DNA from 2 places in the Janthinobacterium sp. GW460-12-1-14-LB5 genome. Region 2 is predicted to be linked to the other one. Evidence: predicted binding sites of a transcription regulator. Region 2 holds the regulator's gene; the other holds the start of a gene.
The links. The regulator FNR, encoded in region 2, switches genes on or off when oxygen is low (the NO sensors DNR and NnrR bind a similar motif). The targets are predictions, from matches to a motif close to TTGATNNNNATCAA.
Positions count from the first base shown of each region.

Region 1: the regulator FNR is predicted to act here: its motif matches at 4,919-4,932, upstream of cqsA (alpha-hydroxyketone-type quorum-sensing autoinducer synthase).

Region 1 is NZ_JBWKYD010000020.1:44,382-51,904, forward strand. It holds gene AC07X6_RS20315 (ABC transporter permease) at 1-2,515, shown strand, start outside; gene AC07X6_RS20320 (response regulator) at 2,524-3,531, opposite strand; gene AC07X6_RS20325 (sensor histidine kinase) at 3,543-4,799, opposite strand; gene cqsA (alpha-hydroxyketone-type quorum-sensing autoinducer synthase) at 4,997-6,244, shown strand; gene AC07X6_RS20335 (MarR family winged helix-turn-helix transcriptional regulator) at 6,255-6,719, opposite strand; gene AC07X6_RS20340 (GIY-YIG nuclease family protein) at 6,780-7,127, opposite strand; gene AC07X6_RS20345 (MFS transporter) at 7,140-7,523, opposite strand, start outside.
Region 2 is NZ_JBWKYD010000013.1:66,914-74,436, forward strand. It holds gene ccoP (cytochrome-c oxidase, cbb3-type subunit III) at 1-329, shown strand, start outside; gene ccoG (cytochrome c oxidase accessory protein CcoG) at 334-1,716, shown strand; gene AC07X6_RS15095 (FixH family protein) at 1,819-2,343, shown strand; gene fnr (fumarate/nitrate reduction transcriptional regulator Fnr) at 2,347-3,105, opposite strand; gene AC07X6_RS15105 (response regulator) at 3,345-6,419, shown strand; gene AC07X6_RS15110 (TOBE domain-containing protein) at 6,421-7,188, opposite strand; gene AC07X6_RS15115 (sulfate/molybdate ABC transporter ATP-binding protein) at 7,223-7,523, opposite strand, start outside.

The DNA.
Region 1 (7,523 bases), on a different contig from region 2:
CAAAATGACCGGGCGCGACTGGCGCGCCGGGCAACTGCGTTTCCTGCTCGTCGCGCTGATCGTCGCCGTGGCGGCCCTGTCGGCCGTCGGCTTTTTCGTCGACCGTTTGCGCGCGGGCCTGAACCGCGACGCGCACCAGTTGCTGGGGGCCGACCTCGTCATCAACGCCGACCAGCCCGTCAACGCGGCCTGGCGCGCCGAAGCGCAGAAGCGCGGCTTTATCCTGGCCGACACGGTGACGTTCCCCAGCATGGCGCAGGCGGGCGAGGGCGAGCAATCGACCTCGCAGCTGGCGTCCATCAAGGCCGTCTCGCCCGGCTACCCACAGCGGGGCAAGCTGAAAATCACCACCAAAGCGAGCGAAGCGCAGGATGCCGTGGGCCAGCCGACGGACCAGGTGCCCGCAGCGGGCACCGTGTGGGTCGATGCGGCGATCCTGTCCAGCCTGAACGCGAAGCTGGGCGACACCCTGACCCTGGGCGACAAGGCATTTACGGTCACGCAACTGATCGCCAGCGAACCGGACCGCGGCGCGTCCTTCCTCAATTTCGCCCCCCGCGTGATGCTGCCCTTGAGTGACCTGGCCGCCACGGCGCTGGTGCAGAACGGCTCGCGCGTGTCATACCGGCTGCTGCTGTCGGCGCCGCCCGCCAAGGCGGCCGAGCTTGCGCAATATCAAGCCTGGCTGGAAAGCCAGATCAAGGCGCAGTCGATAAAAGGCGTGCGCATCGAATCGCTGGAATCGGGCAGCCCGCAGATGCAGTCGACGCTGGACCGCGCCGACCGTTTCCTGTCGCTCGTCGGCCTGCTGTCGGCCATGCTGGCGGCCGTCGCCGTGGCCATGGCGGCGCGCCGCTTCATGCTGCGGCACCTCGATGCCTGCGCCATGCTGCGCTGCCTGGGCCTGACGCAAAACCAGGTCACTGCCATGTACGTGATCGAATTCCTGCTGGTGGGCCTGGCGGGCAGCGTGATCGGCGTGATGGTGGGCTTCGGCGGCCACCTGGTGCTGCTGGAGCTGTTGGGCAAGCTGGTGCAGAGCGATTTGCCGCCCGTGTCCCTGCTGCCCGCGCTGCAGGGCGTGGCCACCGGCATGCTGCTGTTGCTGGGCTTTGCCTTGCCGCCGATTTTGCAGTTGCGCAATGTTCCCCATAACCGCGTGATCCGCCGCGAGCAGGAGCCGCCGCAGGCCTTGGCCCTGGCCACGTATGGCCTCGGCATCGCCGCCTTCGTCGTGCTGCTGCTGTGGCAGGCGGGCGACGTGAAACTGGCGCTGCTGACGGCGGCCGGCTTCCTCGGCGGCTTCGGCCTGTTCGCCCTGGCCGGCTGGCTGGGCATCCGCTCGCTGAAAACCTTGCGCGGCGCCTTCAATCACCAGGGCTGGCGCTTTGCCGTCACGTCCTTGCAGCGCCGTCCGGGCGCCACCGTCATCCAGGTGGTGTCGCTGGCCCTGGGCCTGATGGCCTTGCTGCTGCTGACGGTGGTGCGCGGCGACTTGATGGTGGCCTGGCGCAATGCCACGCCGCCCGATGCGCCGAACCGCTTCATGATCAATATCCTGCCCGAGCAAAAGGAGCCGATCGCCGCGCGCCTGGCCCAGGCGGGCGTGGCTAACGCACCGCTGTATCCGATGATACGCGGGCGCCTGGTGGCCGTGAACGGCAACGCCATCACGGAAAGCACCTACGAGGATGACCGCGCCAAGGGCCTGGCCGACCGCGAATTCAATCTGTCGACGATGGCGACCATGCAGGAAGAAAACAAGCTGGTGGCCGGCAAGTGGTTCAGCGACAAGCCGGGCGCGCCGGCCGAGGCGTCGGTGGAAGAGGGCATCGCCAGGACCCTGAAGCTGAAACTGGGCGACAAGCTGCGCTTCGACATCGCCGGCCAGCCCGTCGAAGCGGCCATTACCAGCTTGCGCAAGCTGGAATGGGGCTCGATGCGCGTCAATTTCTTTGTCATCATCAATCCGGCCGCCATGGCGGACACGCCGCAGACGTGGATCACGGCGTTCCACCGGCCTCCCGCGCAGGCGGACCTGGGCAATGCCTTGCTGCGCGACTATCCGAACCTGACGGTGGTCGACGTGGGCGGCGTATTGAAACAGATCCAGGGCGTGCTGGACCAGGTGGTGACGGCCGTCGAATTCCTGTTTGCCTTCACTTTGGCCTCGGGCTTGCTGGTGCTGTATGCGGCGCTGATGGGCTCGCAGGACGAGCGCACGCGCGAAGCGGGCCTGCTGCGCGCGCTCGGTGCCACGCGGCGCCAGCTGGCGCAGGCGCAGCTGATCGAGTTTTCGCTCGTCGGCGCCCTGGCCGGCTTGCTGGCGGCATCGGGCGCGGCGGCCATGGGCTGGGCTCTGGCCACGTACCAGTTCAAGTTCGCCTGGAGCTTCGCGCCGGGCGTGTGGGCCTTCGGCCTGCTGGCCGGCGCCCTGTGCGCGATCGCCGGCGGCTGGCTGGGCTTGCGCAATGTCTTGAAGCATCCGCCGCTGCAGACCTTGCGCGAAGGTTGAGCTGACGCCTAAGCGCCGACGCTGTCGCCCGCCTGCGCGCGTAAAAATTGCGCGTAGGACAGAATCGGCTGGCCCAGCTGGTGCGCCGGCACGTCGAACAGGGCCCAGAAATACGTCACGCGGCCCAGGCAGATGGTGGGTGCGGCGCAGTAGCGGAACCAGTTTTCGCCGATGTGCGCCGCGTACATGCCATCGCTGTCGGCGTCGGAAAAGTAGGGAATCACGCGCATTTCCAGCAGGGCCAGCAGCAAGGATTCGGGCGCGTCGCTGTCGCGCGCCATTTCATACTGCGTGTGCAGGCTGCGTTCCGTCTCGATGATCATCAGCCTGGCGTGGCCGTCGCGCGTGAAAAACAGGATGCCGCTGGGATTGGGGAAGATGTAAAACTCGACAAAGCCATGGCGCTGGCACAGCTCGTGCACCACGGCGGCCATGGCTTCGTCTTGCAGGAAACTATAGTCATGCAGCAACAGCAAGTCGCGCACGGTGTCCGACTGCTGCAGGAAAAATTCGCGCTGCAGGCTGACGATTTCCTGTTCCAGGATGTCGAGCGCATCGTCGTCGCTCTTCTTGATGTAGCGGTCGATCAAGCCCCGGTTGAACGCCGTCACGGCCATCTTTTCATCGGCCGCCCCCGTAAATAGAATCTTCTTGCACGGCAAGTCGCGCACGGCCTGGCAGAATTCCAGCCCGTTCATCTGCGGCATCGAATAATCGACCACCAGCACGGACGGCACGGCAAAGCGCTGGGCCTGGCCGCTGATGCGCCAGATGCGCTCGATGTCGATGGCGACATTGCAGTCGTTGGGCGCCGTGCTGTGCAGGTCGAAATTCACATGCAGGGGCATGGCGACGCGCTGGTGCGTTTGCTGCAGCCAGTGCAGCGCCGTGCTCGTATCGTGGAAGGTCTTGCGCGCCAGCGCGGGATCGAGCTGGAAAGCCATGCTTTTCAGAAAGGAATCGCTGTCATCGATCAGCACGGTGAGGGTCGGATGGGTGTAGACGGGCAGTTGCATGCGTCACCTTGCTAGGAAATGGGTTGGAAGCGGGCAGGCACGGGCTGGGGAAATTCCAGGATGAAGATCGCATACGCATGCTCGCGCGAGACGCAGCGGATGCGCGCCTGCCAGGCGTGGGCGATCTGCCGGCACAGGGCCAGGCCGATGCCGCTGCCGTTGTGCACGGGATACGAATAAAAACGCTCGAAGATCAGCGGCAGGCGGTTTTTCGCGATGCCGCAGCCCGTGTCGATGACCAGCAGGCGGGGCACGGGGCGGGCGCCGTCGATGATGATGCGCACGCGGCCCTTGCCGGCCCGCTGCACGGCTTTCAGCGCATTTCTCAGCAGGTTGAGCAGGATCACCACGCACAGTTCGTCCTGTCCCGCGAACTGGAAGTCGGCGCGCACGTCCAGCGTGACGCTGGCGCGCTGCTTGTTGCCGGTAAACGGATAGCGCTTGAGCACGGAATGCACCATGTCCAGCATCGACAGCACCTGGCTCGGTTCCAGGTTGCGGTTGACGGCGCTGGCGCTGAGGAGGAACAGGTCGATCATGTGCTGCATGTGGCGCACCTCGAACTGGATGCGCGACAGCGCCTCCTGCAGGGGCGGCATGGCCTCGGCCTCGCCGGCCAGCTGCGGCAGCAGGCGGCGCATGCCGCGCACGTTCGCCTCCACGCTGGTCAGCGGCGTGCGCAGCTCGTGCGCCACGGAACCGAGCCCGGCGGCCAGACCCGACAGGCGCTCCTGTTCCAGTACCTTGCCGCCCACTTTCACGACGGAGAGCGCGGCGATGGTGAACCAGTGCACGGGCAGCTGCTGCAGCACCGTGGGCTGCAGCAGGAAGCCGCCTTCGCCCTGCACGATGACGGCCAGGCAGGCGGCGCCCGTACCGATCAGGTAGGCGCGGCACGCCAGCTTCGTCTCGAAATGAAACAGCACCACCAGGCCGATCAGCAGCGATTCGCTCCAGATGGACGACGCATGGTTCATCAGGAACATGAAGGTAAAGAAGAACGGCAGGATGTAGCTGAGGGCGAACAGCAGGTAGCGCGACAGCCAGCGGGCCGAAAAGCGGCGCGCGAACAGGCCCGCCAGGCAGATGCCCACGCCCGTCAGGCGCAGGGTCAGGTTTTCATAGGCTTGCGGGAAAAAAAACTGCCACAGCAGGTAGTACAGCGGCATGGCCACCGTGCCCACGGCGGCCAGCATGGCAACCCGGGTGGCCAGGTGCTCATGCGGTGCGCGCTCATGCAGCAGCGAATGGAGCAGTGTCTGGCGCACGCGTTGCCGCCAGTATGTCCATCGTCCTTGCCATTGCTGCGTCATGACTCTGCCTTGATGCTTTCCAGAACGTCATCATCGCGTAATTTTTCCTGGTTGAACGACTATCTGACTGGACATTGATATACGTCAATGGACGGGTTGGCAACACGGTCAAGGTTTTAATTTGCAACAAACATTTCCCTAGGAGAAAACTCATGACCATGATGACCAGCCTGCACACCCCGCCGTTTGTCCGCGCTGAACACTGCCTGCCCGATTACATCGTGCGGCGCATGGATGCGCATCACGTCACGCGCATCGAACAATTGCTGGGCGGCCAGCATCCGCATGCATGGCAGCCCACGCCGGCCGATGCCATCTTTCTGGCGGGTAATGATTACCTGTCCATCGCGGCCGAGCCGGCGCTGGTGGCGGCCCAGGTGGCATCCCTGCAGGCGAACGCGGGCGGCATGCTGATGTCGGCCGTGTACTTGCAGGAAGGCAGCGAGCAGCACCGGCTGGAAAGCCGGCTGGCCCGCTACATGGGCTGCGAGGATGGCATCCTGGCGCAGTCCGGCATGGCGGCCAACGTCGGCTTGCTGCAGTGTATCGCCGGCCCCGGCATTCCCGTCTACCTCGATATGCAGGCCCATGCGTCGCTGTGGGAAGGCGTGCTGTCGGCCCAGGCCCAGGCCGTCGCCTTTTTGCACAACGACATGACGCATTTGCGGCGGCAGGTGGAAAAGCATGGCCGCGGCGTGATCGTCGTCGATGCCCTGTACAGCACCAACGGCAGCCTGGCGCCGCTGCTGGAATTGCTGGACATCGCCGAGCGCAGCGATTGCGTGGTGGTGGTCGACGAGTCGCACTCGCTGGGCACGCATGGCCCGCAGGGCGCCGGCCTGGTGGAGGAATGGGGGCTGGGACACCGCGTGCATTTCCGCACGGCTTCGCTGGCCAAGGCGTTTGCCGGGCGCGCCGGCTTCATCAGCTGTTCCAGCCGCTTCAAGGGATATTTTTTGTCCGAATCGCGCCCCGCCATCTTCAGTTCCTGCCTGCTGGCGCATGAACTGGCCTGGCTGGGCGCGGCGCTCGATTTCATCATGGCCGCCGATGGGCGCCGCGCCGCCTTGCGGCGCCACACGCTGCAGGTGCGCGAAGGCTTGCGCGAGCTCGGCTACAACGTCAGCGATGGCACGGAGCAGATCGTGGCGCTGGAGGCGGGCGGCGAACCGGCCACCCTGGCCCTGCGCCAGGCGCTGGAACGGCAAGGTATTTTCGGCGCCATGTTTTGCGCGCCGGCCACGGCGAAGAACCGCGCCCTCGTGCGCCTGACCCTCAATGCGGGGCTCGACGCGGCGGCCATCGAGCGGGTGCTGGCGGGCTGCGCCGCCGTCCGCGCCGAAACGGGCGTGGAGCAGTGGCCATCGACGCGGCGCCTGCGCAGGCTGGCGCTGGTGTAAGGGGAGCGCGTCAGCCGTTGCCGGGCTGGCTGCCGGCTATGCTGGCCAGCAACTGGGACAGCGGGGCCAGCTGCTCCGCGCTGGCGCTGCCCAGCAATTCCTGGCCCAGCGCCTGCGCCGTCGCATCGGCGTGGATCAGCAGGGCTTGCCCCGCCTCGGTGATGACGGCATAGCCGACGCGGGCATCGCGCGCATCGGCCTGGCGCGCCACCAGGCCGATCTTTTCCAGCGGCAGCAGCGAGCGCGTGATGCCGGACGCCGTCAGCGCCAGGCGTTCGGCCAGGTCGATGCGGCGCAGGCGGCCGCCGGGCGCCCGCTGCAGGTGGTACAGCAATTGGTAATCGCTGAAACTGAGGCCATGCAGGTTGCCCAGGATGCTGTCGAAGCGGCGTACCAGCACGGCCTGGGCGCGCGCCAGGCGCAGGCAGAAGTCCAGCGCGACGGCGCCGTCCGGCGGCGGGAGAGGGTGATCCATCATGACGTCCTTTCAATTGGCTGCGCAGTGCTTGAGTGCGCAAGTGTAAAGCATGGCGGCTCAATACAGGGCATGGCCCCGCTCCTGCAGTTGTTCCAGGTGCAGTGCCAGCAGGGTGTCGAGCTCGGCGTCCGCATCGAAGGCGGGATCGTCGGGCACCGTGACGGCGTCGAGCAGATCAAAGCGGAAGGCCGCTTCGCCGTCGCGCCGCCAGTCCGCCTGCAGGCGGGCGTTGCGGTGCGTGCCCAGCGCGAGTTCGAAGCGGTGGCGGTTCAGCGCGCCAGGCGCGTTGCGGCTGCGTTCGAGCAGGGTGCGCCCGCTGGGCAGGTGCTGCAGCGCGATGATGCCCAGCGCGGGCGCTTGTTGCCGGTAAGCCGCTTTCAGGGCCGTTTGTCGTGTTTTATCCATGGTAGAACTTTCTCAAGGTGAAGATATCGAAGGGGTGCCGGCGATGCGGGGGATGTCCGTCCACAGGGCGGCAGCCACGGCGGCGGCCAGCAGCAGGGCGCCGCCCCCGCAGAACAGCTCGCCCACGCTCAGGTGGCGCAGCAGCGCGCCCGTGGCCGCCGCCGACAGCGGAGCCAGGCCCAGGAAGATGCCCATGAACAGCGCCATCGCCCGGCCCAGCATGGCGGGCGCCACGCGCCGCTGTATCCACGTAAAGATGGCCACCTGCACATAGCCGCCCAGCAACCCTGTCATGGCCAGCAGGGCCGCGCCGTGCCAGGCCGTGCTGATTTGTCCCAGCGCCATCAGCAGGCAAGCCACGACGGCGTCGGCGAGCAGCAGGGTGGCGCCGAAATG
Region 2 (7,523 bases):
AAAAGGATGTCGAGAACGTGGCCCATTACGTGCTGAGCCTGTCCGGTTCCACCTCGGACCCCGTCAAATCCGTGCTGGGCAAAGCCAAGTTCGGCGCCTGCATGGCCTGTCACGGCGCCGATGCGAAGGGCAACCAGATGCTCGGTTCGCCTAACCTGACGGACAAGATCTGGCTGTACGGCGGCAGCGCCGATACCATCATGGAAACCGTGCGCAAGGGTCGCTCCAACACCATGCCGGCCTTCAGCGATTTCCTCGGCGAATCCAAGGTACACGTGCTGTCGGCGTATGTCTGGAGCCTGTCGAATCCCCAGACGCCCGTGAAATGATGTAATGGAACCTCAAGTCATCAAGATGTATGCGGCCCGCGAGCAAATCTACCCTCGCGAGGCCAAAGGACGCTACGCTACCTGGCGATGGGTATGCGTATGGCTTACCCAGCTCGCGTTCTACGGCTTGCCGTGGTTGACCTGGAATGGCAGGCAAGCCCTGCTGTTCGATTTGACCACGCGCAAGTTCTACATTTTCGGCGTCGTGCTGTGGCCCCAGGATTTCATCTATCTGGCGGCCCTGCTGATCATCTGTGCGTATTTGTTGTTCCTCGTCACGGCCATTGCCGGGCGGGTGTGGTGCGGGTTCTCTTGCCCGCAAACGGTATACACGGAAATCTTCCTGTGGGTCGAACGCCGCATCGAGGGCACGCGCAGCGCGCGCATGGCCCTCGACAAGCAGGGCCCCTCCGTGCGCAAGGCGTTCAAGAAGACGGCCAAGCACCTGGTATGGGGCGCCATCGCCCTGTGGACGGGCTTTACCTTTGTCGGCTACTTCACGCCGATCAAGGAACTGGCGCACGCGGTGACCACGCTCAATTTCGGTCCCTGGGAGTGGTTCTGGGTCTTGTTCTACAGCCTGGCAACCTACGGCAACGCGGGCTGGCTGCGCGAGCAGGTGTGCAAATACATGTGCCCCTACGCGCGCTTCCAGAGCGCCATGTTCGACCAGGACACCCTGATCATCACCTACGATGCCAAGCGCGGCGAACCACGCGGCGCCATGAGCAAGAAGGCCGGCAACAACGACAAGCTGGGCGATTGCATCGACTGCACCCTGTGCGTGCAGGTGTGTCCGACCGGCATCGATATCCGCAACGGCCTGCAGTATGAATGCATCGGCTGCGCCGCCTGCGTCGATGCCTGCAATACCGTGATGGACAAGGTCGACCGGCCGCGGGGACTGGTACGCTACAGTACCGACCATGCGATGGAAAACAACTTCAATTCGAAGCAGATACGCCAGCGCGCCATGCGCCCGCGCGTCTTGATCTACACTTCCATCCTGGCCCTGATCATCATCGCCGTGTGTACTTCGCTGGCGCTGCGCACGCCGCTGAAGATGGACGTGATCCGCGACCGCGGTTCGATGGGACGCGAAGTGGAAGACGGCATGATCGAAAACGTCTACCGCCTGCAGATCATGAACACCTCGGAGCAAAGCCAGCATTTCAAAATCAGCGCATCCGGCTTGCCGGGCCTGACCTTGCTGACGCGCGAAGAAGTGACCTTGCAGCCGACGGAAACGCTGGGCTGGCCGATCCGCCTGCGCGTGCCGCACGGCATCGGCGAGAAAGGCTCGAACAAGATTGCGATCGAATTGCAATCGCTGGACGACCCGTCGCTGCATGTGCGTGAAAGCGCGGTATTCATCGTGCCACGTTAACAAGGAAAGGCGGACGGGGACCGGGTGCCCTCGCCGCCGCCACGAAGTTGCAGGAAGGCCGGTCCCCGCATGGGGACTGGCCGTTTAAACAGGAGAAATAGCATGTCCGACAGTCTGAAACTGCAACCTCCCGTTGCCCCGTGGTACAAGCACCGCTGGCCATGGCTGCTGATGATCGGTCCCGGCCTGTCCGTGGTCGTCGGCAGTTTCATGGGCTATATTGCGTTTACGCAACCCGATGCGCTGGTGGTGGGCGATTATTACAAGCAGGGCAAGGCCATCAACCAGGATTTGAAGCGCGACACGATCGCCAGCGACCTGGCGATGGATACCAGCCTGGCGTATGACGTCGCTGCAGCGCGCCTCAGCGGTTCCGTGCACAGCTTCGGCAAGGCGTACCAGGGTCCGCTGCAGCTGCACCTGGCGCATGCGACGTTGCCGGAAAAGGATATCAAGCTGCTGGTGCAGCCCGATGCGGCCGGCAATTTTTCCGTGACGCTGCCGATGCTCGAGCGCAGCCGCTGGCAGGTGCTGGTGGAAAACGACAAGCGCGAGTGGCGCCTGTCCGGCATCTGGACCTGGCCGTTGCAGCGCAGCATCGCGCTGCACGCCGATGAAGAGCTGTAAGCCTTATTTGCAGACGTCGGTGCCGGCCGTAATAGCTTTTAACTTGGCCGGCTGCAAGATCTCGATCTCACGGTTGGAGACGCGCAGCCAGCCTTCCTTCTTGAATTTCGACAATAAGCGGCTGACGCTCTCGATGGTCAGGCCCAGGTAGTTGCCGATTTCCTCGCGCGACATGCGCAGCTGGAATTTGCTGCTCGAATAGCCGCGCGCCTCGTAGCGCGACGCCAGGTTGACGATGAAAGCGGCAAAACGCTGCGTCGCCTGCATATTGCCCAGCAACAGCATCACGCTTTGCTCGCGCGTGATTTCCTGGCTCATCATGCGGTGGAAATGACGCAGCAGGGTCGGCATGTTGCCCAGCAATTGTTCCAGGCTGGAAAACGGGATTTCACACACTTCACTATCTTCCAGGGCCACCGCATTACAGTGGTGGCGGTCGGCGCTGATGGCGTCCATGCCCAGCAGTTCACCCGCCATCTGGAAACCCGTCACCTGCTCTTCGCCGCCGGGATTGATCTGGTACGTCTTGAAGTGGCCCAGACGGATCGCGTACAGGTTCTGGAACGAGTCGCCGATGCGGAACAGCGAGGCGCCGCGCACGATCTTGCGGCGGCGGCCGATGATCTGGTCCAGTCTGTCCATGTCGCCCACATCGAGGCCCATCGGCAGGCACAATTGATGCATGCTGCAAGTCGAGCATCGCGCACGCAACGCCTCCACGTTCACGGTGGGCAAGGTTGGAGTGAGTAGCGCTTCAGTCATGTCGGTACCTTTTAGAAAATGCAACAACAAGTTTACTGCATACAGGGTTGCCGTGTGCCAATTTCACCGCAATTTCGCTGAATAAACGACGTTCCGACTTTAATTATATGGCAACATCGTCAAAAGGCCGTACGGGGCGGGCAATTTGCGCGGTGGCGCTTGCCAAGCTGGGGCATTGATAGGAAAATTCCTGACAGCATTATCTGCCGCCTGTGCCGCCCGGTACTGAAAAGGAAATCATGAAGCCTCTCGGCATCAAAGCAAAAGTCGCGCTGGCCACCAGCCTGACCTCGATCGCCATGATCGCGCTGGTCACGATGATCCAGGTGCAGCACATGCGCGACGATTTCACCCGAGTACTGCTGAGCCAGCAGTCGTCCCTGATCACCCGCACCGCCGCCGAACTCGACGACAAGCTGGCCATGCTGCTGCAGATCGTCACCCTGACGGCCAGGCAGCAGCCGCCGGAACTGATCGCCCAGCCCGCCCAGTTGCGCCAATACTATTCGCGCCGCTCGATGCTGGTGCTGTTCGACGACGTGCTGGTGCTCGACGCGCATGGCGCCGTCGTGGCCGACATGCCGGAAGTGGCGGGGCGCGCCGGCATCAATGTTGCCGAGCGCGAATACTTCCAGACCGTCCTGCGCACGCGCCAGCCCATGATCACGGAACCGATGCTGGGCAAATCGAGCGGCATGCCCATCGTGCAGATGGTAGCGCCCGTGCTGGCCGCCGATGGCCAGGTGGCCGGCGTGGTGATCGGCGTATTGCGCCTGTACAAGGACAACCTGCTGGGCCGTTTGCGCTCGGAAAAGATCGGCAAGAGCGGCTATTACTTCATCCTCACGCGCGGCGCCGTGCCGCGCTACGTGCTGCACCCGGACACCAGCCGTTTGCTGCAGCCGCGCCTGCCGAACGCCAACCTGACGACGACCCAGCTGCTGAAGGACGATGGCGAAGGCAGCATGGTCAGCACCAACAGCCGCGGCATTACGGCCGTCAACAGCTTCAAGCGCCTGAAATCGGTGAACTGGCTGCTGGCCGCCTCGCTGCCCATCGACGACGCCTTCGAACCGTTCGATGGCGTGCTGTACCGGCTGGTGCTGTGGAGCATCCTCGCCTCGCTGCTGGCCGCGGCAGTGCTGGGCTGGGTTACCGTGCGCCTGCTGTCGCCCCTGGTGCGCCTGCGCGATACCCTGCAGGCGCTGCGCACCAGCGGCAGCCGCTTCACCCCCGTACCCGTGCAGCAGCGCGACGAGATCGGCCAGCTGACGGAAGCCTTCAACGGCCTGATGAGCGAACGCGACCGGCTGCAGCAGGAGCTCGAAGCGCGCGCGGCGGAGCTGGAGCAGGAGCGCGACCGGGCCGAGGCGGCCAACCGCGCGAAGAGCGATTTCGTGGCCAACATGAGCCATGAAATCCGCACGCCCCTCAATGCCGTGCTGGGCATGGTGTATCTGCTGGGAAATACCAAGCTCGATACGGAACAGCGCAAGTATCTGACCATGGTGCGCGTGGCGGGCCAGTCGCTGCTGGGCATCCTCAACGACGTGCTCGATTATTCGAAGATCGAGGCGCGCCGCATGGAATTGTCGCCCGTCGAATTCGACCTCGACGAAGTCATGAACACGCTGGCCACGACGATGACGATGAATGCGGGCGAAAAGGAGCTGGAACTGGCCATTGCCGTCGAGCCCGACGTGCCGCGGCGCCTCGTGGGCGACGCCCAGCGGCTGCAGCAGATCCTCGTCAACCTGGCCGGCAACGCCATCAAGTTCACGGAGCAAGGCGAAGTGGTGGTGGCCGTCAGTCTGGCCGAGAAGGACAACGGCCGCGCCTGGCTGCGCTTTGAAGTGCGCGACACGGGCATCGGCATGACGGAACTGCAGCAACAGCAGCTGTTCGCCGCGTTTTCGCAGGGCGACCAGAGCATCACGCGGCGCTTCGGCGGCACGGGCCTGGGCCTGGCCATCAGCAAGCAGCTGATCCACATGATGGGCGGCGACATCGCCGTCGCCAGCAGCGAAGGCAAGGGCAGCCGCTTCTGGTTCAGCGTGCCGTTCGACATGCTGGCGCAGCCGGCCGAAACGCGGCGCACGCCCACCCTGGGCCAGCTGCGCCTGCTGGTGGCCGACGACAACCGCACCACGCGCGAGCTGATCGTCAAGCTGATCGAGGCATGGGGCTGGCTGGCCGACGAAGTGGATTCCGGCTTTGCCGCCATCGAGCTGTACCGCGAGCGCCTGGCGCAGCAGCAACCGTACGACGTGGTGCTGGCCGACTGGCACATGCCCGTGATGGACGGCCTGGCCACGGCCAAGGCCATCCGCCAGGCGGCGGCCGGCCAGCGCCAGCCCATCGTGGTGATGGTCAACGCCTTCGCCCGCAACCACCTGGAGGAAATCTCCAGCGCGGCCGAGGCCGACGTGGTGCTGATGAAGCCGATTACGGGCTCGAGCCTGTTCGATGCCCTGCACCAGGCGCTGATTGCCAAGCACGACGGCGGCGAGCAGCGCATCCTGCACCAGCCGCTGGGCACGGAACTGGCCGGCGTGCATTTCCTGCTGGTGGAAGACAATCATCTGAACCAGGCCGTGGCGCGCGGCATCCTCGAACACATGGGCGCCACCCTCGACGTGGTGGGCGACGGCTTGCAGGCGGTGGAACGGCTGCGCACGGAGGCGCTGCGCTACGACATCGTGCTGATGGACATGCAGATGCCCGTCATGGACGGCTTCAGCGCCACCCACATCATCCGCACGGAACTGCGCTTGAGCCTGCCCGTGATCGCCATGACGGCCGGCGTGCTGGCGTCCGAACGCGAACGCTGCATGACGGCCGGCATCAGCGACTTCATCGCCAAGCCCGTCGTGGTGGAAGAGATGATGGAAGTCATCCTGCGCCACCTGCCCAAGCGCCCGCCAGTGCAGGCGGCGGGGCCGGCGCCCGTCGCCGATGAGGAGGTCTTTTCCATGGCGCCGCTGATGCGCGTGATGGGGCGCGACGCGAAAGGGCGCGGCGTGCTGCGGCGCATGGTGGAAGATGCGTTGAACAAGGGCATGGCGCCCGTGCGCGACGCCGAAACGGCCTTGCAGGCGGGCCGCCACAGCGACGTGGCGCGCATCCTGCACAGCGTGCGCGGCTCCGTCGGCACCCTGGGCACGAAGCGCCTGATCCGCGCCGCCTTCGCCACCGAGGAAGCCATCGACGCGGGCCGCCTGGACGAGGTGCCGGCACTGCTGGCGCAGACGGCGCAGGAACTGGAACAGGCGCTGGCGGCGGCGGCGGATTGGTTGTCGCGCCTAAAAGATTAATTTATGCGGGTACGCCCAAAATCACGCTGGACGCCTTGAAAATCGCCGTCACATTGCTGCCGATCTCGATGCCCAGGTCGGTGCTGCTCTGGTTCGTGATGATGGCGGCAATCGTGCCGCCACGGGGCAAGTCCAGCACCACTTCCGTGTTGACGGCGCCCGTCTGCACGCGCGTCACCACACCGGTCAATTGATTGCGCGCCGAAAAGCGCGCGCCTGCGCTATCGGCCACGAGGATGATGGACGAGGCCTTGATCAGCGCAAACGCTTCCGCGCCCGGCACCAGGCCCAGGCTGGCGCTGCTGCCCTGCGTGACGATGGCCACGATATGCTGTCCGCCCGGCAATTCCAAGGTGACTTCGTCGTTGACGGCGCCCTGTTTCAGTTCAGCAACTTTACCGAGGAATTGATTGCGTGCCGTGGTTTTCATGGCCATTCTCCGTATGAGTAAAAGATCGTCGGCGATGCCTTCGGCCTGGCTGCCCAGCTGGCGCAGGTAGCGGGCATGCTCGCGCTCGATGATGCGGAAATTGTCGACTAGTTGGCGTCCCCGTGGCGTCAGCCGCGTGCCGCCGCCGCCCTTGCCGCCCGTCAAACGCTCGACCAGCGGTTCGCCGGCCAGGTTGTTCATGGCGTCGATGGCATCCCAGGCCGCCTTGTAGCTCATCTTGACGAGTTTGGCCGCCTGCGTGATGGAGCCGCACTCGGCGATGGCGCCCAGCAATTCCACCCTGCCGGCGCCGCCCAGGTTTTCTCCGCCCACCGTCATCCATACCGAGCCTTGCAGGCCGATGGCCGCTGCTTTATCCAATGCGTTCACCTAATGCCTTATTTTCTTCCATGCTGTCAATTTGTCCGTCACGCAAGTAAAGCACATGTTCGCCCAGGATGCGCGCATCTTCGGGATCATGTGTGATCAGGATCATGGGCACGTCCAGGCGCTGCTGCCACTGGCTCAGTTCCAGCCGCATTTTGACACGCAGGGCCGGATCGAGGGCGGCAAACGGCTCGTCGAGCAGCAACGCGGCCGGCTCAGCCACGAGCGCCCTCGCCAGCGCCACCCTTTGGCGCTGGCCACCGGACAACTCGTCGGGGAACTGGTGC